One region of the Micromonospora sp. ATLC20 genome, then DNA from elsewhere that is predicted to be linked to it. Evidence: riboswitches for the same ligand, from Rfam matches in the RefSeq annotation. Region 1 holds a riboswitch; the other holds the start of a gene.

The links. Region 1 has a riboswitch for S-adenosylmethionine ahead of AC2CHG_RS02785 (aminotransferase class V-fold PLP-dependent enzyme). Riboswitches for the same ligand answer to the same signal wherever they lie in the genome.
Region 2: another riboswitch for S-adenosylmethionine. It lies ahead of thrC (threonine synthase); the one in region 1 lies ahead of AC2CHG_RS02785 (aminotransferase class V-fold PLP-dependent enzyme).

The regions. Positions count from the first base shown of each region.
Region 1 is NZ_JBXUOV010000006.1:1,954-13,843, forward strand. Features, by position in the region: gene AC2CHG_RS02755 (glycerol-3-phosphate dehydrogenase/oxidase) at 1-595, shown strand, start outside; gene AC2CHG_RS02760 (hypothetical protein) at 662-1,165, shown strand; gene AC2CHG_RS02765 (FAD-binding oxidoreductase) at 1,162-2,562, opposite strand; gene AC2CHG_RS02770 (DUF4031 domain-containing protein) at 2,596-2,928, shown strand; gene AC2CHG_RS02775 (HD domain-containing protein) at 2,854-3,489, opposite strand; gene AC2CHG_RS02780 (FUSC family protein) at 3,559-4,812, shown strand; gene AC2CHG_RS02785 (aminotransferase class V-fold PLP-dependent enzyme) at 5,089-6,351, opposite strand; SAM riboswitch class IV at 6,396-6,518, opposite strand; gene AC2CHG_RS02790 (PrsW family intramembrane metalloprotease) at 6,542-8,035, shown strand; gene AC2CHG_RS02795 (hypothetical protein) at 8,063-8,230, opposite strand; gene AC2CHG_RS02800 (GroES family chaperonin) at 8,328-8,675, opposite strand; gene AC2CHG_RS02805 (AI-2E family transporter) at 8,838-10,124, shown strand; gene AC2CHG_RS02810 (ATP-dependent DNA helicase) at 10,177-11,890, opposite strand, start outside.
Region 2 is NZ_JBXUOV010000153.1:47-11,936, forward strand. Features, by position in the region: gene AC2CHG_RS24425 (cold-shock protein) at 185-388, opposite strand; gene AC2CHG_RS24430 (GNAT family N-acetyltransferase) at 607-1,122, shown strand; gene paaN (phenylacetic acid degradation protein PaaN) at 1,198-2,871, opposite strand; gene AC2CHG_RS24440 (hypothetical protein) at 3,011-5,206, shown strand; gene AC2CHG_RS24445 (GNAT family N-acetyltransferase) at 5,227-6,270, opposite strand; gene thrC (threonine synthase) at 6,588-7,877, opposite strand; SAM riboswitch class I at 7,890-8,022, opposite strand; gene AC2CHG_RS24455 (DMT family transporter) at 8,095-9,069, opposite strand; gene AC2CHG_RS24460 (ArsR/SmtB family transcription factor) at 9,159-9,467, shown strand; gene AC2CHG_RS24465 (DUF4232 domain-containing protein) at 9,475-10,152, shown strand; gene AC2CHG_RS24470 (DoxX family protein) at 10,207-10,653, opposite strand; gene AC2CHG_RS24475 (ABC transporter permease subunit) at 10,803-11,720, opposite strand; partial or broken gene AC2CHG_RS24480 (ATP-binding cassette domain-containing protein) at 11,720-11,890, opposite strand, start outside.

The DNA.
Region 1 (11,890 bases):
CGTGGTCGACCGCGCCATGCACCGGCTCGGCCGGACCCGCTCCTCGCGTACCGCCGACCTGCCGCTGCTCGGCGCCGACGGGTACGCCGCCATGTGGCGGGACCGGGCCGACCTGGCCCGCCGGCACGGGGTGGCGGTCGGCGTGGTCGAGCACCTGCTGGAGCGCTACGGCAGCCTCACCCTGGACCTGCTCGCCCTGGTCGACGCCGACCCGCTGCTCGGCTCGCCGCTGGCGGGCGCACCGGAATACCTCGCCGCCGAGGTGACGTACGCCGCCCGCGCCGAGGGCGCGCTGCACCTGGAGGACGTGCTCACCCGGCGTACCCGGATCTCCATCGAGACCAGCCACCGCGGCCTGGAGTCGGCGGAGCACGCCGCCGAGCTGATGGGTGCGGTGCTCGGCTGGGACGCGGCGACCCGGGACCGGGAGGTCGCCCACTACCGGGCGCGGGTGCTGGCCGAGCGGGAGTCGCAGCTCATGCCGGACGACATCGCGGCCGACGCGGCCCGCCTCGGCGCGCCCGATGTGCGCGGATTCGCGGCAGACCGAGGGATCGACGGCCCGGGCGTTGAACTTCCGGCCTCCCCCAGGTAGGGGATCCCCGACCCGGGCCGCTCGGCCGCTGGTGCGCGCTACCTACGGAAGTGTAGGTTTCCCCGCGTGGTCCGCCCATCCTGGTTGCGCGTCCCCGCCCTGTCCGCTGTTGTGCTGCTGGCAACCGCTCTGACCGGCTGCTCCTTCGGCCGGGCCGAGGGCGCCACCACACCCGGGGCGGCCGGCACGGCGAGCCCGGCACCGGACGGCAGACGCGTCTCCCTGGTGCAGCGGCTCGGTGACGGCCCGGTCCGCAACCTCGACGTGGACCCGTCCGGCCGCTGGCAGTGCCGCGACTGCGCCGGCGACGGCGTGGACGCCACCGGCACGCTGAGCCCGGACCAGACGCGGCGGCTCCAGCGGATGCTCGCCGACCCGGCGATCGCGACGGAGACCGACCAGGCCCGCAACTACAAGCAGGGCTGCATCGGCGTGCTGACCTCGACGCTGCTCGTGCCGCCGGACCTGACCGTCACCATCCAGGACTGCCCGGGTGAGCCGAAGCCGAAGGTGGCCTACGACGTGCTGCTGCTCGTCACCCAGGCCACGCCCGCGGAGGACAAGGGCTAGAAAACCTTGCCGGGGTTGAGCAGCCCGGCCGGGTCCAGCGCCGCCTTGATCGCCTGGTGCACGCGTACGCCCACCGGGCCGATCTCGCGGGCCAGCCAGTCCCGCTTGAGCAGCCCGACGCCGTGCTCCCCGGTGCAGGTGCCGCCCAGGTCGAGCCCCAGCCGCATGATCTCGTCGAAGGCCTGCCGTCCCCGGGCCAGGCTCGCCGGATCGGCCCGGTCTACCACGATGTTCGGGTGCATGTTGCCGTCGCCGGCGTGGCCGACCACCCCGATCGGCACCCGGCACGCCTCGGCGATCCGGGCCACCCCGTCGAGCAGCTCCGCCAGCCGGCCGCGCGGCACCGCCACGTCGTCGATGACCAGGCCGCCGTTGCCGCCCGGGAACGTCTCGGCGGCGAACCGCTCCATCGCCGGGTGGGCCAGCCGCCGCGCCTGGAGCAGGGCCGCCGCCTCGGTCGCGTCGGTGGCCGCGTAGACCTCGTCGGCGCCCGCCGCCGTGCACACCTCGGCGAGCCGGGCCAGGTCGTCGGCGGCCCGTGTGCCGGTGTCCACCGCCGCGAGCAGCAGCGCCTCGGCATCGGTGCGCAGACCCATCGGCCGGTACGCCTCGATCGCCAGCAGATGCGTCCGGTCCAGCAGTTCCAGCAGGCTCGGCGTGAGCCCGCGCTCGGCGATCCCGGCGACCGCGCCACCTGCAGTCGCCACGGTGGGGAAGACCGCGACCAGGGTCAGTGACTCCTCCGGGGCCGGACGCAACGCCACGGTCACCTCGGTGATCACGCCGAGCGTGCCCTCCGAGCCCACGAACAGGCGGGTCAGGTCGTACCCGGCTACGCCCTTGGCGGTACGCCGCCCGGTGCGCAGCACCTCGCCGGAGGCGAGCACCACCTCCAGGCCCAGCACGTACTCGCTGGTCACGCCGTACTTCACGCAGCACATGCCACCGGCGTTCGTGGCCACGTTGCCGCCGATCGTGGACGACTCCCACGAGCCGGGGTCCGGCGGATACCAGAGGCCGTGCTCCCGTACCGCGCGGGCCAGCGCCGCGTTCACCACGCCCGGCTGCACCACAGCGATCCGGCCGACCGGGTCGATCTCCCGGACCGCGTCCATCGCCACGGTGCTCACCACCACCGCGCCGTCGACCGCGTTCGCCGCGCCGGCGAGCCCGGTCCGCGCACCCTGCGGCACCACGGGTACGCCGTGCCGTCCGGCCGCGCGGACCACCGCCACCACCTCGTCGGTGTCGCGGGGGCGTACCACCGCCAGCGGGGTGCCCGAGTCGCACAGGTCGGCCTCGTCGCGCTCATGCCCGGCCAGCAGGTCCGGGTCGGTCAGCACGGCGGCGTCACCGAGCGCGGCCCGCAGGTCGTCGAGGAGGGGATGGGCGGCCATGCCGGGAAGGCTACCGGCGTACCGTCTGTTGCCGTGCTCTACCTGGACCCGCCCGCCGTGCCCTGGCGCGGCCGGCTCTGGTCGCACCTGATCAGCGACGTCTCCTACGCCGAGCTGCACGCGTTCGCCGAGATGCTCGGCGCGCCCCGGCGCGGCTTCGACCGCGACCACTACGACGTGCCCGCCGAGCGGTTCCGGACAGCGGTCTGGCTGGGCGCCACCGTCGTGCCCTCGCGGGAGATCGTCCGCCTGCTGCGGGACGCCGGTCTGCGCCGCCCGAAGCACCGCGTCTCAGGTGAGCGCGGCCAGCTCCCGGGACAGGTTGGCCCGGGCCCGGTCCTCCCAGCGGGCGTGCGGCTCGGGTAGGCGGTACAGCGCCGGCAGGTCGAGCAGGTGCCGCAGCACCGCGGCCCGGCCGGTGCGGAAGTCCGGATCGGGCACGTGCGCGTACTCGGCGCGGATCGCCACGGCATACCTGTCGTAGCGCTCCGCCGAGGCGGCGAGCACCGCCAGGTCCGCGTCGCACAGCAGCGCGCCGTCCGGGTCGTCCGGCCCGACCGCGTGGCCGGCGGTGAGCAGCACCAGGCGGCGTACCCCGGTCACCGTCGCGGCCGGGAGCCCGGCGGCGGCCAGCAGTTCCCCGGCCAGGTCGGCGCTGGCCCGCTCGTTGCCGTTGCCCGCCGCGCGCGGGTCGTAGACCGCGTCGTGGCACCACGCCGCCAGCCGGACCAGGTCCGGGTCGCGGGCCAGACCGGCGTACGCGTCGACCACGTCGAGCACCGCCCGCAGGTGCGCCTCGTCGTGGTAGCGCCGGTGCGGCTCCCGCCAGCCCGCCAGCAGCCGGGCACCGGCCCGGTCGACAGCCGCCGGATCGGTCGCGCCCGCCGCCCGTGCCGTGTCCCGCCAGCGTGCCGTCAGGTCGTCCATCGGGTGCAGTCTGCCCCACTCCGGCCCGGTCGGAGGGATTCAGCCGGAGCGGTACGGGTAGTACCGGCCATGGCCCGGGACGGACGACTGCAGTTCCTGCGTCGTGGCAAGCTGCGCGAAGGGCTGGCGGACCGGGACGGGCAGCGGATCGCCTCCGCGATGGAGGAACTGCGGCACCGGGGCAAGGCGACGCTGCACGACCGGCTGCACCGGGTCCGTACCGCGTTCGGCCTCGCCGTGCAGGCCGGCCTCGCGGCCGGTCTGGCCTATCTGATCTCGCACCGGCTGCTGAAGAACCCGCAGCCGGTCTTCGCCCCGATCTCCGCGGTGGGCACGCTCGCCGCCTCGGTGGGGCAGCGGTTCCGGCGTACGGTCGAGCTGATCGTCGGCGTGGCCGTCGGCGTGCTCGTCGGCGACGCGCTCATCTACTTCGTCGGCACCGGCGCCTGGCAGCTCGCGCTCGTGGTGACCTCGGCGATCCTGCTGAGCATCTTCGCCGGGGCGAGTGTCGCCATCGTGATCCAGGCCGCGGCCACCGCGGTGCTGATCGTGACGCTCAGCCCGTCCACCGAGAACCTGGAGTTCCCCCGGTTCATCGACGCGTTGCTCGGCGGCGGCATCGCGCTGCTGGTCACCGCCATCCTGCTGCCGCTCAACCCGCTACGGGTGATCAACCGGGCCGCCCGGCCCGCGCTGGACCTGCTCGCCGGCCAGCTCGACGCCTGCGCCGACGCGGTGCGCAACCGGGACCGGGACGCGGCCCAGCGGGCGCTGTTCCGGCTGCGCGAGAACAAGGAGGAACTGGCCGCGCTCTCCGAGGCGATCGAGGGCGCCAAGGAGACCAGCACGCTCTCCCCGGCCCGCTGGCACCGGCGCAGCGAGCTGACCCACTACGCGGAGGCGGCCGACCCGATCGACCGGGCGATGCGCAACAGCGGCACGCTGATCCGCCGCGCGGTCACCATGATCGAGGACGACGAGCCGGTCCCTGAGCCGATGCCGGACGCGATAGGTCACCTGGCCGAGTCGGTGCGCCTGCTCCGCCAGGAGTTCGCCGCCGGGCAGGAGCCGCAGGAGGCCCGCGAACGGTCGCTGCGCGCGGTGAGCGAGGCCGGCCGGGCGTACGCCGAGGGGGTCGGCTTCTCCGGCAGCGTGGTGATCGCGCAGGTGCGTACCACGGCGAGCGATCTGATGGTGGCCTCCGGGATCGAGCAGGAGGAGGCGAACCGGCTGGTCCGGCAGGCGTTCGGCGAGAACCGCCAGGGCGAACCCGCAGCCCAGAACCCCGCCGCCCACCCACCCACAGCCCCACCCGTCGGCTGACCCCGCCCCGCCCCCCGCCCCCCGCCCCGCTCCCGCCCCCGCCTTACCGCGTTGATCAAGGAGTTAGTGGACTCCGAGGAGATCAACTAGTGCACAAACTCCTTGATCACCGCACGTGGTCCGGGCGGGGGTGAGGCTGCGCGGGGGCGGGCTCGCCCGGCTACCCGTCCGGCGGCGATCATGGAGTTAGCTGCCGGGAAAGCGCTTTCCGGGCCGGCCAACTTCATGATCGACGAGGCGGGGGAGTGAGTGGGTGGGGTGCGGCGGGGGAGAGGGCTAGGAGAGGTGGGTCAGGGCCGTCAGTAGGGCGTCTACCTCGCTCGGCGTGGTGCCCAGGCCGAGGCTGGCTCGTAGGGCTGTCGGTGGCAGGTCGGTGCGGCCGGTACGGGCGGCGGCCTCGGCCAGCAGGCGCCGGGTCAGCGGGTGGGCGCAGAACAGGCCGTCGCGTACCCCGATCCGGTGCCGGCTCGCCAGGTGGGCGGCCACCTCGGCGGAGTCCCGCCCGGCGACCACGAAGCTGACGATGCCCACCCGGGGCGCTTCGGGGGAGAACATGCGCAGCTCCACCACGTCCGGCAGCGCGGCCAGGCCGGTACGCAGCCGTGCCAGCAGCGCCTGTTCCCGGGCGTGCAGCGCGTCCCGGTCGGCCGCGCCGAGCGCCTCGCAGACCGCGGCGAGCGCCACCGCGCCGAGCAGGTTCGGAGTGCCGGCCTCGTGCCGGGCCGGGCCGGTCGTCCAGCGCACCTCGTGCGTCGCCGCGCCGACGTGGCTGGTGGCGCCGCCTCCGGCCAGGTACGGCGGGGCCGTGTCCAGCCAGTCCGCGCGCCCGGCGAGCACGCCCGCGCCGAACGGGGCGTACAGCTTGTGCCCGGACACTGCCACGTAGTCCACGTTGAGCGCGGTCAGGTCGACCGGGGCGTGCGGGGCGAGCTGCGCGGCGTCGACCAGGATGCGGGCGCCGTACCGGTGCGCCACCCGGGCCAGTTCGGCGACCGGCAGGCACTCGCCGGTGACGTTGCCGGCGCCGGTGACCGCCACCAGCACCGGCAGGCCGGGCCGGGCGTCGCGGGCCAGTTCGCCGAGCGCCGCCGCGAGGGACCGGACCGCCCCGGCCGGGCTGTCCGGCACCGGCAGCCGTACCGAGCCGCGCGGCCAGGGCAGCAGGTTGGCGTGGTGCTCGCCGCCGAACGTGATCACGGTGGTGCCGGCGGGCAGCGCCCGGGCCAGCAGGTTAAGCGCGTCGGTGGTGTTCCGGGTGAAGATCACGTGGTCGCCGGGGCGGGCGCCGAGGAAGTCGCCTACCGTCTGCCGGGCCCGCTCGTAGGCCAGCGTGCAGCGCCGCGACAGCGCGCCGGCGCCCCGGTGCACGCTCGCGTACCAGGGAAGAAGCCCGGCCACCGCGTCGGCCGCGGCCCGCGCGCACGGCGCGCTGGCGGCGTGGTCCAGGTTGATCTCCCCCGGTACGCCGAGCACGCCGAGCGGGTCGGGCCGGGCCGGCGCGGGCAGCACGGGCAGCGAGGGTACGAGGGTGACGGTCATGCCGGAGCCTCCGGGTCACAGGGACCCCAGGCGTGCCGGGACGGGGTCCGCGCTTGCCCGGCGCGCGGAGCGGCACCGGGCCCGGTCATCACCCGGGGCACCCCACCGCGAACCTCGACGAGGGTTGCCGGCCAGCAAGCCGGGGCTTGACGCTGGCGCTCGTGACCTGTTCGGGAGCATAGCCGTGACGATGCGACCGGACCAGTGGGTCGCGGGTGACTACGCTGACCGCATGGCCGACACCCCGCCCGGCGCAGCACCGCCGCCACCGCACGCGCCCGCCGCCCCGCCCGCGGGGGCGCCGACGCCCGGGATGCCGTCGCGCCGGTTCGGCTGGCGACGGGCGATGGTGCTGGCCGGGGTGGTGCTGCTGATCGCGGCCGGCGCGCTCTACATGGTCTACGAGCTGAGTGAGAGCCTGGGCGCGGAGGCGCTCCTGGTGGGCGCCGTCGCGGCGGTCCTGCCGGTGCCGGTGCTGGTCGCCTGCCTCCTGTGGCTCGACCGCTACGAGCCCGAGCCGCTGCCCTACCTCGTCTTCTGCTTCGCCTGGGGTGCCTTCGTCTCCACCGCCATCTCGCTGAAGGTCAACCAGACCGGCGCGCAGATCTTCGACGACCTGGGGCTGCCCGCCGCGCTCACCGCGGTGCTCGTCGCCCCGTTCATCGAGGAGCTGACCAAGGCGGCCGGCCCGCTCCTGCTGCTGATCTTCCGGCGCCGCGAGTTCTCCGGGATCACCGACGGCCTGGTCTACTGCGGGCTCTCCGCGGTCGGCTTCGCCATGGTGGAGAACATCCTCTACCTGGGCGGCTACGGCTACCGCACCGGCGTGGAGCAGTACGGCCCGGCCACCGGCACGCAACTGGTGATCGCGCTGTTCATCGGCCGGATCCTGCTGTTCGGCTTCGCCCACCCGCTGTTCACCTCGATGACCGGCGTCGGGCTCGGTATCGCGGCGCGTACCGCCGACCGCCGGGTACGGGTGCTCGCGCCGCTCGCCGGGCTGCTCGTGGCGATGATCCTGCACGGCACCTGGAACCTGCTGCCGACGCTGGCCCAGGCCATCGGGCAGCCGGTGATCGCGCTCTACGGCTTCATCGGCCTGATGATGCCGATCTTCTTCGCGATGGTGGGGCTGGCGATCTGGCTGCGCGCCTGGGAGGGCCGGCTCACCGAGCGCACGCTGCCCGACTACGTACGCGCGGGCTGGCTCACCCCGCCCGAGGTGGCGGCGCTGGGGAGCCTGGGCCGGCGGCACGCGGCGCGTACCTGGGCCCGGCGGGTCGCCGGTGAGGGCGGGGTACGCGCGATGCGCGGCTACCAGTTCGCCGCGACCCGGCTGGCGCTGCTGCGCGACGGGATGCGCCGGGGGCTCGATCACAAGCCCGCCGAGCGGGAGCGGACGGCACGGGAGGAACGGGAGCTGCTGGACGCGATCACCGCGTACCGGTCGTACTTCGTCGGTCGTGACCCGCAGGCGCCCGTCGGGGTCTGGGACGGTCAGCGCTACCACCTGCGGTTCCCGGACGGTTCGCAGCGCCCGGTGGAGGCGCCGGACGACCCGGTGGTGCCGATCCCGGTGGTGCTGGCCCCGCCGCCCGCCTTCCCGCCGAGCGGCTACGGCCCGAGCGGTCACGGCCCGGGCGGCTGGCACGACCCGGGCGCGCCCTGGCACCCCGGGCGCTGAGGCCGGCCGGTTCGTCGGGGACGCCGGTCAGCTCATCAGGCCGGTCAGGAAGTCGCCGAGCCCCTGGGCGATGGCCATCAGCGCGGCCCCGATGCCCTTGAACACCTGCGCCGCGCCGTCCGGCCGGAACGCCATGAAGTAGATCAGGAACGCGAGGAATCCCCAGGCGAGGATCTTCTTGATCACTACCGGCATGGTGTCCCTCCCCAGGGCGCGCTGAGGTGCCTGGGCTTCCCGCCGGGCAGCGCCGCAAACGGCACCGCCGCGGAGCGAGCGGCGTCGGAGGGGAGGACTACAGGTACAGACCGGTGGAGCCGGCGGCGGTGCTCTCCACCCGCTCGGCCGCCACGGCGTGCACGTCCCGCTCGCGCAGCAGCACGTACGCCCGCCCGTGCAACTCGACCTCGGAGCGGTCGTCCGGGTCGAACAGCACCCGGTCACCGGCCACGATCGCGCGGACGTTCGGCCCGACGCCGACCGCTGTGGCCCAGGCCAGCCGCTTGCCCACGGCGGCCGTCGCGGGGATCACGATGCCGGCGGTGGAGCGGCGTTCCCCCTCCGCACCCTCGGTACGCACCAGCACGCGGTCGTGCAGCAGGCGGATCGGCAGCCCGGCGTCGAGACTCTGGTCGGCGGTCACGCGAAGACGCTACCGCGTGGCCGTCCGTCGATTCCGGCGTGGTTGGTGAGAGCGCCGGGAGGGCAATGTGTGGCCGAGTCGCCCTAGGGTGGGGCGTACGGACGTATCCTGTGCCCCCTGTGACCCGGTGGGGCCGATTTGCCGGAGGTGCGCTTGAGCCGCATGGAGCGGATGCGCGGACGGCTCCGCCGTGCGTACGAGTCGGGCCGCGAAGCCGCCCGGACCCGGCGGGCAGCCGCCGCGGAGGCGGCGGACGGGGGCGTGGCCACGCCCGCCTCGCCCGGGCCGCCCGCCGCGCCGGAGGCGACGGTGGTGGGCGTCCAGCCGCCGGCGGCGATGCACTCCTCGACTGTGAGCCGGGACGACACGGAGGTGCCGCACGCGCTGCGCATCGCCGCCGCGTGGTGCTGGCGCCTGATCGTGATCGGCATCGTCACCTGGGCCCTGCTCAAGATCGTCGGCACGATCAGCATCGTGATCATCCCGCTGACCGTGGCGCTGCTGCTCTCCGCGCTGCTCGCCCCGGCGGTCGGCTGGCTGCTCCGGGCCCGCCTGCCCCGCTCCCTGGCCACCGGCGTGGTGCTCGTCGGCGGCCTGGCCGCCGTGGTGGGCACGCTGACGCTGGTGGTCAACGAGTTCATCAAGGGCGTACCGGAGCTGAGCGAGAAGTCCTCGCAGGGCGTTCGGCAGATCCAGGACTGGTTCAAGACCGGCCCGCTGCACCTGTCCGACAGCCAGCTCGACCGCTACATCAACGAGGCGCAGAACTGGATCAACGGCAACACCGAGCGGTTCACCAGCGGTGCGCTCAGCACCGCCGCCACGCTCGCCGAGGTGCTCACCGGCACCGTGCTCGTGCTGTTCGCCACGTTCTTCTTCCTGCGTGACGGCAATTCGATCTGGCGGTTCCTGGTCCGGCTGCTGCCGGTCGCGGCCCGCTGGAAGGTCGACGACGCCGGTCGCGCGTCGTGGGCGACGCTCGGCGCTTACGTGCGGGCCACGGTGCTCGTCGCCTTCATCGACGCGGTCGGCATCGGCATCTTCCTGGTGCTGTTCGACATCCCGTTCGCGTTCCCGCTGGCCGCGCTGGTCTTCCTGGGCGCGTTCATCCCGATCGTCGGCGCGTTCCTGTCCGGAGTGGTGGCCGTGCTGGTCGCGCTCGTCGACAGCGGCCCGGTGACCGCCCTGATCATCCTCGGCGTGGTGGTCGGCGTGCAGCAGGTCGAGGGCCACGTGCTCCAGCCGCTGATCATGGGGCGCGCGGTGGCCATCCACCCGCTCGCCGTGATCATCGGCATCGCCGCCGGAGTGGTGCTCGCCGGCATCGCCGGCGCGCTGGTCGCGGTGCCGCTGATCGCCGTCCTCAACACCGCGGTGCGCCGGCTCGCCGCGCGTACCGTGCCGGACACCCCGCCGGACGCGGTGGTGGTCGCCTCCCAGGCGCCCTGAACAGGAAAGACCCGCCGACGCCCGCGTCACCCCGCCCGGGGAGGCGCGGGCGTCAGCTCTTGGCGAGCCGTTCCAGCGCGCCCCGGGCCACCTCGGGCCGGGTGGTGTACCAGAACGGCGGCAGCGAGCGGCGCAGGAACGGGCCGTACCCGCGTGCCGTCTCCAGCCGCGAGTCGAGCACCGCCACCACGCCCCGGTCACCGGTGGCCCGGATCAGCCGGCCGACACCCTGGGCCAGCCGGACCGCCGCGATCGGCACGCTCACCGCCGCGAAACCCGAGCCGCCGCCGGCGTCCACCGCCGCCGCCCGCGCCGCCGCGAGCGGCTCGTCCGGGCGGGGGAACGGCAACCTGTCGATCACCACGAGCTGGCAGGCGTCGCCCGGCACGTCCACCCCCTGCCAGAGCGACATCACCCCGAACAGGCAGCTCTCCCGCACCTCACGGAACCGGCGTACCAGCAGCGGCAGCGCCTCCTCGCCCTGGAGCAGCACGGGCAGGTCGGTCCGCGCGCGCACCAGCTCCGCGGCCTGCTGCGCGGCCCGTCGCGACGAGAAGAGCCCGAGGGTACGACCACCGAGCGCCTCGACCAGCGCCAGCAACTCCTCACCGGCCGGTCCGGGCAACCCGGAGACGCTGGGGCGGGGAAGGTGCGCGGCGACGTACAGGATGCCCTGCCGGGCGTAGTCGAACGGCGAGCCGACGTCGAGCGAACTCCAGCCCGGCCCCTCGGTCGCGGGGACGGTGCCGATCGACGCGCGGCTGCCCTCGGCGGCGGCCACCGGCGTGACCGGGGAACGGCCCGCGGCGGCAGCGGTGGCGATCGCGGCGGCGGCCGGTGACGGCGGGGCGGGCGGCGGCGCGTCCAGCCCCAGCGCCCGGGCCACCGTGTCGAAGCGGCCGCCCAGCGCCAGCGTGGCCGAGGTGGCGACCACCGTGCGCTCCTCGTACAGGTGGGTGGCGAGCGTGCCCGCCACCGACAGCGGCGCGACGACGAGTGCCCGGCGACTGCCGTTGTCCGGCTTCTCGACCCAGGCGACGTCGTGGTCGGCCTCCTCCAACAGCCGCTGGGCGGTGGTGGACAGCTCGTCCAGCACGGCCTTGGCCTGCTGCTTGCGTACCGGATCGGGGTCGTCGGCCTTCACGTCGCCGATCCCCTCCAGCGCGGCCCGGGTCGCCGAGTCCAGCAGCGTGCACGCCTCGCGCAGCGCGGGCGGCAGACCTGCGGTGAGCCGCCCGGCCGGCGCCTCGGCCAGCCCCACGGCGAGCGCGTCACCCGCCTCGGTGAGCCGTTCGGCCACGTCGGGACGCAGCAGCGGCCGGGCCCGCCGGGTGGACCTGTCGATCAGCTCCGGCACCAGCTCCGCCTGGGCGGCCGACGAGACCCGGTCGGCCAGCTCGTGCGCCTCGTCCACCACGAGCAGCTTGTGCGGCGGCACGATGTGCCGCCCGGCGAGCATGTCGACGGCGAGCAGGCTGTGGTTGGTGACCACGATGTCGGCCTCGCGGGCGCGCGCCCGGGACGCCTCCGCGAAGCACTCCTGCCCGAACGGGCAGCGGCTCGCACCCACGCACTCCCGGGCCGGCATGGACACGCTGCGCCACACCTGGTCGTCCACGCCCGGATCCAGCTCGTCGCGGTCGCCGGTGGCGGTCTCCTCGGCCCAGTCGCGCAGCCGCTGCACCTGCTTGCCCAGCCGGCCCGCCTCGCCGAGCCACTTGGTGCCGCCGCTGTTGCCGGCGCGCGGCGCGTCGAACAGCGCGTCG
Region 2 (11,890 bases), on a different contig from region 1:
TCGGGTCGGCCGGAGGGCCGGACGACGCCGGCGGCACCGGCTCGGTGGAACCCGACGGGGGCAGATCGGACATGGGCCCTCCTCAGCGACTACGGCTGGAACGGCTCATGATCTTCCATGGTGGCCGGCCGCGACGCAGCCCCCGGTCCGGGGCCCGGTCACGGAGCGCACCGCCCGCCGCAGATCAGGCGATGACGCGGACCCGCTCGGCCTGCGGACCCTTCTGCCCCTGCGCGATCTCGAACTCGACGCGCTGGCCGTCGTCGAGCGCCTTGTAGCCGTCCATCTCGATCGCGGAGAAGTGGACGAAGACGTCCTGCCCGCCGTCGACGGCGATGAAGCCGTAGCCCTTTTCGGCGTTGAACCACTTCACGGTGCCCTGTGCCACGGTGCACTTCCTCACTCTGCGCGGCGTTCCAAGACCCGGAGACCGGCGGACCGGCACCGGCGGCGCACCGGCCCAGCGATCGGTAACGCTGAATTCGGTGACCGAAATCGCACGCTACACCAGGCGTGACGACGGCGCACGACCACAAATCGGGCATATTCCGGGCGTGGAACAGCCCGGTCGCACACGCGCGTCGGGCCGTCCGGTATGCATGCGGCATGACCAGCGTGCGCACCACGACCACCGTCCACCGGGTCCGGCCGACCGACGCCGCCCGGATGCGGGCGCTCCGGTTGGAGATGCTGGCCGACTCTCCGCTGGCGTTCCTGGAGACCGTGGCCGAGGCCGCCGCCCTGCCGCACACGGAGTTCGCGGCCCGGGTCGCGGCCGTCTCCCGGGGCGACCACAACGCGCAGTTCGTGGCCGATCCGGGCGGCCGTCTGGTCGGCCACGCCGGCGGCGTCGCGGCGCCGGACGAGCCGGGCCTGACGCTCGTCTACGCGGTCTACGTGACCCCGGCCCGGCGGGGCACCGGCCTGCTCGCGGCGCTCGTGGACGAGGTGGCGGCCTGGTCGCGCGCCTGCGGGCGGCCCGAGCTGATGATGGAGGTGGTGGTCGGCAACGACCGCGCCTACCGGGCCTATCAGAAGCTGGGCTTCGTGGACACCGGGGTACGGGTGCCGCACCCCCGGATCACCGGCCTGTACGAACTCCAGATGCGCCGCCGGGCCTGACCGGGCGCGGCGTTGATCGCGGCGTCAATGAGGGGCCCCTCCTCTACCGGAGGCGTTAAGAAGGGGCCCCTCCTTTCAGGCGTGCCGGCGGCTCTGGACGATGCGGAACCGGTTTGCCACGTACGCGCCGTCGGTCAGCGCCGAGTTGGCCGCCGCGTTCGCGCCGGAGCCGTGGAAGTCGGAGAACGCGGCCGACTGGTTGACGAACACCCCGCCGGTCAGGTTGCAGGACAGGTGCACCCCGGCGTCGACCGCCGCGGCCTCGGCCGCGTCCAGCACCGCCTCGTCGGTGGAGTAGACGCCCGCGGTCAGCGCACCCTTCTCCCCCACCGTCTCGCGCAGGATGCGCAGGCTGTGCTCGGTCGAGTCGGTGGCGATGGCGAACGAGATCGGCCCGAACCACTCCCGCGAGTAGGTGGCGGTGTCGGACGCGTCGAGCTTCACCACGGTCGGCGTACGCACCACCGCGCCGGGGAACGACGGGTGCTCGACGGTGCGCGACTCCAGCACCGGCTCGCCGACCTTGGTGACCTCCTCCAGCCGCTCCAGCACGCCGTCGTTGACGATCGCGCCGGTCAGCTCGACGCCCCGGGCCGGGTCGGCGGTCAGCTTCGCGACCGCGCCGGCGATCCCGGCGGCCACCTCGTCGAAGCTCTTGTGCCCCTGGTCGGTGGAGATGCCGTCGCGCGGGATCAGCAGGTTCTGCGAGGTGGTGCACATCTGGCCGCTGTACAGGGTCAGCGTGAAGCCGAGGTTGCGGCAGAGCCCGGCGAAGTCGTCGGTGGAGTCGATCACCACCGTGTTCAGGCCGGCCTTCTCGGTGTAGACGGCGGCCTGCCGGGCGTTCGCCTCCAGCCAGTCGCCGTACTCGGTGGAGCCGGTGAAGTCGACGATCTTGACCGCCGGGTGCAGGGCCAGCGTGGTGGCGAGCTTCTCGCCGTCCGTCTCCGGAGCGAGCTGCACCAGGTTCGGGTCGAAGCCGGCCTCGGCGAGCACCTGGCGGGCGTACTTGACGGTGATCGCCAGCGGCAGCACCGCGCGCGGGTGCGGCTTCACCACCACCGGGTTGCCGGTGGCCAGCGAGGCGAACAGACCGGGGTACGAGTTCCAGGTCGGGAACGTGTTGCAGCCGATGACCAGCGCGACCCCGCGCGGCACCACGTGGAAGGTCTTGGTCATCCGCAACGGGTCGCCCTTGCCTGCGGCCTTCTCCCAGCCGGCGGTCCCCGGGTGACGGGTCATCTCCGCGTACGCGTAGGCGATCGCCTCCAGCGCCCGGTCCAGCGCGTGCGCGCCACCGGCCTGGAACGCCATCACGAACGCCTGGCCGCTGGTGAACTGCACCGCGTTCGCCAGCTCGAACACGTTGCGGTGCAGCCGGTCCAGGATCTCCAGGCAGACACCGGCGCGGGCCTGCGGGCCGGCGTCGCGCCAGGCGGGCAGCGCCGCGCTCGCGGCGGACACCAGCTGGTCGGCGCTCGCGTGCGGGTAGCGCACGTCCAGCGCCACTCCGAACGGGCTGGTCTCGGTCGCCACTGTGGTGCCGTCACCGGCCTGGTCGAGCGGGAAGTCGCCGCCCAGGTACGCCTCGAAGGCGGCCTTGCCGTCGGCGGCGGCCGTCTCGCCGTACACCCGGGGGCTGGGCGACTCGGGGTAGGCCGACCAGTACCCGCGCTCCGCGATGGCGGTCAGCGCCCGGTCGAGGGTCTCGCGGTGCCTGTCGTACAGGGGGTGCGGGGTCTCCGTCATGCCCGCCATCATGCAACAGAAAGGCACCAGATCAGTAGGGGCGTGTCACAACTGGAGATTGTCCGCGGTCGTGACCGGGGAGGGCGTAGCACACCGCACGTCGGGTATGCCGCACCGGCGACGACGACGGGTGGTACCGATGCGGATGACAGAGATCCGGGTACACGGGGTCGGCGACCGTGGCCCCGAGGCCATCCTCGACCGCCCGATCGTGGTCCGGGTGGCCGGTGACGCGAACGCCGGGTTCTACCGTCCCCGGCCGGGCTTCGGCGATCCGACCGGCCCGGGCGGGGTGACGCTGGAGGCGTACCGCTGGGGACCGCTCGCCGGCGGCCGGGCCCGCCGGACCCTGCTGCTGGTCCTGTTGCTGCCGTTCATGCTCGCGAACATCGCGGTCTGGATGCTGCCGGTGGCCGGACGCGAGGCGGCGGTGGACCGCGCTCTCTGCCGGCTGTTGGCCGCAACCCTGACCGCCCTGTACGTGCTCTCCCTCGTCGGTGTCTCCCTCGACCTGGTCGCCTGGCAGTGCACCGCCTACCCCCGGTGCGTGGAGGCGCGGCGGTGGGTGTCCTGGCTCGCCGGGGTTCCGGTCGGCGCCCGGCTGGCGATCCTGGCGATCGTGCCGATTGCCGGGATCGCCGTGCTGTGGCGACTGAGCGCCCGGACCTGGCAGCTCCCCGAGGACGCTCGCGGCGCCGCCCAGGGTGTGGGCGCGGACCGGCTGGACGAGCCGGCCTTCTGGGACACCCGGGCGCTGCTGCGCCGCCTGCGTTCGCTGCACGTGGCCATCGCGCTCGGCACGCTGGACGTCGCGCTCCTGCTTCCCGTCACCGGGCAGGACCGGTCCCCCATCGGGTACGTGCTGCTGGCCGCCGACGCGGCGCTGCTCGCCGTCGCGCTCGCGGTGCTCTGCCGCCCATCCGTCGAGCGGCGCGGCACCGGGCCGGGCAGCGAGATCATCGTCCGTTCGGTGCGGCTGGCCGCCCTCGGGCTCACGGCCCTGGCCCTGGCCTACGCGTTGGTGCCGCGCCCCTCGTGGCGGGCGCAGGACACCCTGCCCGGCTCGGAGGAGATGTCCTCCGCCCTGTTCGTCGCTCAGGTCGTCCTGGTGACGGCGCTCGGGGTGAGGACGGCCGTGCAGGGACGGCGGCCCTCGATCAGGCCGCACATCATGGTTCTCGGGCTGGGCGCGCCGGTGCTCACGACTCTCGCCGTCGGGATGGCGGTGGCCTACTCCGCGGCGGTCAACTTCCTGCTGGCCGGGTATCTCGACCGGGGGTCGGAACCGACCCTGGCCCGCCCGCTGCCACCAGGAGCGCCGCCGCTGTGGCCGCCCGCCGCCTTCCGCTGGGTGATCCTGGGAATCTCGCTGGCGCTGCCCGTGGCGGCACTGCTGGCGCTGGCCGGCGGTCGGCTCGGCCGGGCCCGCCGGCTGCGGGCCGCGGAGGAACTGGTCCGACAGGAGTTCCCGGAGGTGCCCCGGGTGCCACCCGAGCGGGTACGCGCGGTCCGGCGGGCGATCGTCCGCTCCTGGCTCTCCGACCGGCTCGGCGCGCCACTGCTGACGACGTCCGCGGCCCTCGTGCTGCTGACCCTCGGCGCGGCGGGGATGTCACCGTGGTACGGCGGGCCGGGCCAGCTGGCGCTGGAGCTGGGCGGGCCGAAGCTGGGCCTACCGATCGTCTTCGTGACCGATCTGGGGACCTTTGTCATCGTATGGCTCGCGGTCGCCCTCGCGGTGGTCGGTCTGCGGGGCCCCCGGTCCCCGGCCGGACGGATGGTCGCGGTGCTCTGGGAACTGGCCACGTTCTGGCCGCGGGCGACGCACCCCCTGGCGCCCCCCTGCTACGCCGAGCGAGTGGTGCCGGATCTGACCCGGCGGATCCGCACCCTGACCGCCGGGGGAGACGGCGTCATCCTGGCGGCGCAGAGTCACGGCAGCGTACTGGCCGCTGCCACCGTGCTCCAACTACCCCCGGACCGCCTGCGCCGACTCGCTCTGCTCACCTACGTCACCCCGCTGACGCGCCTGTACGCCCGGATCTTCCCGGCGTACGTCAACGAACGACAGTTGCACGAGGTGGGCGAGCGGATCGGCTGGCGCTGGATCAACCTGTGGCGGCGCACCGACCCGATCGGGGGCCCGGTGTTCCCGGACGCCTCGCCGGCGTATCCGGCCGGCCGGGTCGATCGGCGCGTACGCGACCCGCGCGGCCTGCTGATCCCGCCGACCGACACCGTGCCGCCGGCCGTCAACCGGCACCGCTTCGAGCCGGACGACGACTTCCACGCGGCGATCACGGAACTCAGCGCGCGGCTCCGCGCGGGCGGGTAGCCGCGCCTCGGACGGTCGCGTCAGGCGCGGGGCCGCGCATGGCGGGAGGTCGTCAACTGCCAGTCGATCGAGCCGGCCACCGGGCGGAAGCCGAGCTTCTCGTTGATCGCGATCATGTGCCGGTTCGCCGCCGCGTTCCAGGTGTCGACGGCCCGCAACGCCGGTTCGTGCGCCAGCGCGTACGCCAGGTTCTCCGCCTTGCAGAGCAGGCCGAGCCGGTGGCCGCGGTGATCGGGGTCGACCAGGGTGATCTGCTGCCAGGCGTGGTCGGTGCTGCTCGCGTCAAGGCTGAGCTGGGTCCAGCCGACCAGGCGGCCGGTCGCCTCGTGCACCGCACCGGTGTTGTAGCGGCGTACGCCCCGGGCGTCCAGCGCCCGTTCCGCGTCCCGCACCCGCGCCGCGTCCATCCGCTCCGGCTCCCAGTCCAGCTCGCCCATGGGCGCGTCGAGCAGCAGCCGGCCCTCCAGGTAGGCGGCGTCCGCGACGTACTCGTCGGGCGCGTGCTCGCGCCACCGCACCAGCCGGTAGCCGGTGGCCGCGGCGCGGGCCTCGGCCAGCAGCGCGGCGAGCCGGTCACGGTCGAGCCCGGTCACGTCGAGCCGGCGGCGGACGTCGGCCAGCGCCGGCTCGGCGCCCAGGGCGGCGGCGAACGCGGCGCCGGGGAAGACCTGGTCCTCCTCGCCGGGCAGCGCGGCGGCGGTCGAGCCGACCAGGCGTTTGCCGCCGCGCTCGCGGAGCAGCCGGACGCCGTGCTCGTGCAGCGCGCGTCCGATGCCGCGCCGCCGGTACGCCGGGTCGACGGTCAGTTCGACGCTCGCGTTCTCGGTGTTCTCGATCGTGTGCAGGTGCAGCCGGAGCCAGCCGACCGGCAGCCCGTCCAGGCGGGCGACGAGCCAGCGTCCCTCGATGCCGGGCATCGGGTGCGACAGCAGCGCCTCGAAGCGGCGGCGGCAGGTCGGCGGAAGGTCCGGTTCGTCGACGGCCTGGGCGGCGCAGGCGATCCGGTACACCGCGTCGAGCGTCTGCCGGTCGGTGGGATCCAGCGGCGTCACGGTGAGCGTCATGCCACCGAGGGTGCGCCGGACACAGCGAAGGGGCCAGCGGTTTTCCGCCGACCCCTTCGAACGTTGGTCGGGAGGGACGTCCGCACAACGCCTCCGGCGTTGGGTCGCAAGAACTTGAAAAGTCTCCGGCGGATGCCCTCCCGCACGAAGCATCTTGCGCCGTCCGGTTCCTGCCGTCAAGTCCTTGAGGGTGGTTTTCTGGCACTCACCGCACATCACCGGTTACCCACCGGTCTCACCCGATCCCCCACCCGGGCGAGCCCCACCTCCCCCACCCGGCCACCCCGGCCCGGCCGGGGTGGCGGGAGAAGGGACCGTCAGGCGAGGAGGCCGGCGTCGCGGGCGGCGCGCAGGCTGGGCTTGATGCGGTGGGTGGGGCCGACCTGGGCGGCCACCGCGTCGAGCGTCTTCAGGCCCTCGCCGGTGTTGAAGACGACAGTCTCGGCGGACGGGTCGAGCCGGCCCGACTCGACCAGCTTGCGCAGCACGGCGACGGTCACGCCGCCGGCCGTCTCGGCGAACACCCCTGTGGTACGGGCGAGCAGCCGGATGCCGGCGCGGATCTCGTCGTCGTCGGCGTAGTCCATCCAGCCGCCGGTACGGCGCACCGCCTCCAGCGCGTACAGCCCGGCGGCCGGGTCGCCGATGTTCAGCGACTTGGCGATGCCGACCGGCTTGACCGGCGTGATCGTGTCGGTGTCGCCGTGCAGCGCGGTGGCGATCGGGTTGCAGCCGGCCGACTGCGCGCCGAACACCTTCCAGCCACCGGCCGGCGCCTCGACCAGCCCGATCTCGACCAGCTCGGTGAACGCCTTGTCGATCTTGGTGAGCAGCTCGCCACTGGCCATCGGGATGACCACCTGGGCCGGGATCCGCCAGCCGAGCTGCTCGGCCACCTCGTAGCCGAGCGTCTTGGAGCCCTCGGCGTAGTAGGGCCGCACGTTGACGTTGACGAACGCGGTGTCCTCGAACTCGTCGGTCTCCACCAGTTCGCCGCAGAGCCGGTTCACGTCGTCGTACGAGCCGTCGATGGCGACCAGGTCGCCGCCGTACACGGCGGTGGTGACGACCTTGCCCTGCTCCAGGTCACCGGGGATGAAGACGACCGACGGCACGCCGGCCCGGGCCCCGTGCGCGGCGACGGAGTTGGCGAGGTTGCCGGTGGAGGCGCAGGCGTAGCGGGTGAAGCCGAGCGCCTGGGCGGCGGTGAGCGCCACCGAGACGACCCGGTCCTTGAACGAGTGGGTGGGGTTCGCGCTGTCGTCCTTGACCCAGAGCGGCGCGGTGAGCCCCAGCTCGGCGGCGAGGTTCGGGGCGGCGACCAGCGGGGTCAGCCCCGGGTCGAGCGTGACCCGGGTGGCCGGGTCCTGACCGGCGGGCAGCAGTGCCGCGTACCGCCAGATGTTCGCCGGACCGGCCTCGATCTGCTCCCGGGTGACGGTGGCGAGCGCGGCGGTGTCGTAGTCGACCTCCAGCGGCCCGAAGCACTCGTAACAGGCGTGCTGGGCGGCCAGCGGGTAGCGCGCCGAACAGGCGCGGCAGACCAGGGCGCGGGCCGGGCTGAGGGTGGTGTCGATACCGGTGGCGACGGGAAGCGTCGACGTCATGTCGAGGAGTTCCTCTCATCTTTCCCCGCATCGCCGGGTGCGGCGGGGACGGAATTGGCACCTGCCCGCTGTCGCTCGTCGTCGAGCGTGCGGGTGGTTGCCGGGGCGTCGTCGGGCCGTATCCCTCAGCCCCTCTGGATGAGGTATTCAGTTGTGCCGCCGAGTCTATGCGCTGCTCACGGCCGCGCCACCTCGGGATCCCACGCTGTGGGCCGGCTCAGCGTCCGACCACCGCGACCGGGTCCACCACCGCGGGCCGGTCCACCACCGCGACCGGTGCCGGCGCCGTCGCGGTCGCCGCTGCCGAGGGGGCACGGGTGACGAGGTTCGCGGCCACCAGGGCGGCGATGGTCAGCCCGGCGCCCACCAGCTCCACCGCGACCGGCCGGTATCCGCGCACGATCTGCACCGCGAACGTGGCCACCGGCACCAGGTTCATGAACAGCGCGGCATTCGCCGGGCCGAGCCGCCGCACGCCGGTGTTCCACGCCAGCACCGCGAGGACGGCGGCGACCAGCACCGCGTACGCGAGCTGCGGAGCGACGGCGACGAGGTCGGCGGTGGACGGCGCGTGCTGGAGCCCGGTGAGGTCGGCGACGGCGCTGGCGCCGATCATGGCGATCATGCCGGCGACGGCGGTCAGCGTGGTGTAGCGCAGCGCGGACCACTCGGGGAACCGGCTCGCGCCGTGGGTGTAGAACGCCCAGCCGAACACGGCACCGATCATGAGCAGACCGCCCCAGCCGAACTGGCCCAGCCCGTCGAGCCGGCCGCGGGTGATAACCAGGCCGACGCCGGCCAGGGCGACGAGCGAGATGCCGAGCAGTACCGGACGTGGGCGGACGCCGTCGCGCGCCCAGCGGACGAACTGGGTGACCAGCGGCACGGTGGCCGCGAACAGCGCGATCTGCTGCGGCGCGGCGTGGCCGAGGGCGAGATTCGTCAGCGTGTTGAACCCGGCGAAGCCGAGCGCGCCGAGGAGCACCACCTCGAGCCCGCGCCGCTGGGTGGACAGGGCGGCCACGCCCTCGCGGGCCAGCAGCAGGGCGAGCAGCACGGCGGTGGCGAGCACGTACCGGACGGTGGTCAGGTTGAGGGCGTCGACGCGGGTGAGCGCGCTGGCGAGCACGGGGAACATGACGCCCCAGCTGACCACGGCGAAGATCGGGAGGGTGGCGTGACGGGAACGCATCGCAGCTCCTATGTTCGAGTATCGTCGAACCAACGCCCCGACTCTAGGAACTTGTTCGACGATTGTCGAACATGGGTTATCGTTGTCACATGGAGCTGCACGAACCCGAGCTGCGCGAGGTGCCCGTCACCGCCGTCCTGGCGGCGCTGGCCGACGACGTCCGGCTGCAGATCGTGCGCGCGCTCGCGCCGGGCGGAGAACACGCCTGCGGCTCGTTCGAGTTCGGTGTCTCCAAGGCGACCCGCAGCCACCACCTCAAGGTGCTGCGGGAGGCCGGCCTGACCCGCACCCGGGTCGCCGGCACCACCCGCTACGTTCGGCTGCGCCGCGAGGAACTGGACCGCGTCTACCCGGGCCTGCTCGACGCGGTCATCGCCGAGCGCGACGGAGTGGCATGATCGCCGGATGCGGAGACCGGCGCGCCTGATCGGCGCCCTCACCGGCGTGGCGCTGCTGACCGCCTGCGCCCCGGCGCAGGGGCCCGCCGACGGGCGGCTGCCCGACCCGCCCCTCACCGGTGTCGACCCGCTGACCACGGTGCCGCCGCGACCGGGCGCCCCCACGGCCGGGCCGGCACCCGCCGCCACCTGCTCCCCCGAGGGCATCGCGATCACCGAGCTGGGCGTGAGCGCCGCGATGGGGCTGCGGGCGATGGGCCTGGACCTGCTCAACTGCGGCGACCAGCCGTACGAGCTGCGTGGCTATCCGGCGGTCACGCTCCGGGACGCCGACGGCGACCCGATCGAGGTGCGGATCATCCCGGGTGCCAAGCCGATCACCTCCGGCTTCGACCACCCGCCCACCCGGATCGTGCTGGCCCCCGGCGAGCGGGCCGGCGCGGCGTTGATCTGGCGGAACCTGGTCACCGACCCGACAGTGGTGGCGACGGACGGCACCGAACTCGACGTCGCGCCGGTGGCCGGCCGGCCGGCGTACCCGGTCGCCCTGGACGGGCCGATCGACCTCGGCAACACCGGCCGGCTGGGCGTCAGCGCGTGGAAGCGCCGGGAGCCCGGCCCGGCCGGCACGCCCACGCCGGCCGCCCCACCGCCGCCCACGACGCCGCCGGTCAATCCGCTGTAGAACCAGAACCCGGCACGGGAGCGCCCCGACCGGGATCTGGTTCGGCGCGGACGCTCAGACCGGGACCGAGGCCGGCGCGGCGGCGCGCTCGGCCGGGACGGCGTTGCGGCGGGCCAGCAGCGCGTCGATCGCCCAGTTGCCCGGGCCGAGCACCGCGACCAGCAGGAACGACCAGCAGAAGAGCGCGGCCAGCTCGCCGCCGTTCTGCATCGGCATCAGGTGGTGCGGCTGGTGCACCACGAAGTACGCGTACGCCATCGAACCGGAGGCGAGCAGCGCGGCCGGCCGGGTGAACAGGCCGACGAGCACCAGCGCGCCGCACACGAGCTGGATCAGCGCCGCCCACCAGCCGGGCCAGGTGGCGAACGGGACAGCGCCGCCGGTGGCCGGATTGCCGCCGAAGACGCCGAATATCGAGGCGGCGCCGTGGCAGAGGAAGAGCAGGCCGGTGACGATGCGGAACAGGGACAGTGCGGGGGCCTTCAGCTGCGCCGGGATCATGGGAACCTCCTGGTACGGGTGGCGGACGCCGTCCAGGATGGCGGGACTATTGATAGATGTTAATCGATATCTTTGCAGGCGGGACAATCTCATGGGAACGCTCCCATGATATGGGCCCGGCCGCCCCGCCGCGACCCCGTCCGGTCACCTCAGCTCGTGACGTCCTTGCGGGTGAAGCGCCAGAAGGCCAGGCCCCAGAACAGCGTGGCGTAGACGACCGCCGAGAACGCGCCCTTGACCACGTCGTCGGTCTGCATCGGCGTGGACAGCAACCCCAGCCAGGCGCTGCTGTAGTGGGTCGGCAGCAGGTTGCGCAGCCCGCCCAGCGCGGTGATCTGGTCCAGGATGCTGGAGAGGATCCACAGCAGCACCGCCCCGCCGACCGCACCCAGCGCGGCGTCCGTGGTCACCGACAGCAGGAACGCCAGCCCGGCGACCACCAGCAGCACGACCGCGAGATAACCGAGTACGCCGAGCAACCGCAGCAACCCGTCTGCAGGCGCCAGCTCGGCCGAGACCTGGCTGCTCAGCGGCTTCCAGCCGTACCGGAGCGTGCCGGCGAGCAGCGCGGTGCCGGCCAGCAACAGCAGGGCCAGCCCCGAGTACGCGAGCGCGACCACCAGCTTCACCGCGAGCAGCCGGGCCCGGGGCACCGGCACCGCCAGCAGGTAGCGCAGGCTGCCCCAGCTCGCCTCGCTCGCCACCGTGTCGCCGCAGAACAGCGCCACCACCACGACCAGCAGGAACGACGCGGACACCAGGATCGAGAACAGGGTGAAGTTGAGCCCGCCCGACGTGGCCAGGTCGGCCAGGCTGGAGAACTCGCCCCGCCCGCCGCCGTCGTCGTCCCCGGCGTCGAACTGGAACGCCACCAGGATGATCAGCGGCAGCAGCACCATGAACCCCAGCGCGAGCTGGGTACGCCGGCGCGACGCCTGCCGCCGGAACTCCGCCGCGAACGGGAGCGTGGCCGAGGGCCGGTAACCGGCAGCCGCCCCGCCCGCGCCCGGCGCCGCCGTACCGGACGTGCCGCCGCCAGGCGACTCTGCCACAGACGAACCCGCCATCACCGGTCCCCGCTTCCCCGAGAGTTCTCGCCCACCAGGGCGAGGAACGCGTCCTCCAGGCGGCGCCGGGGCACCACCCGGTCCACCCCGATGCCGGCGCGGACCAGTTCGGCCACCACCTCGCTGCGGGCGGTGCCGTTGGTGTCGACCACCAGACCGCCCTCGGTGTC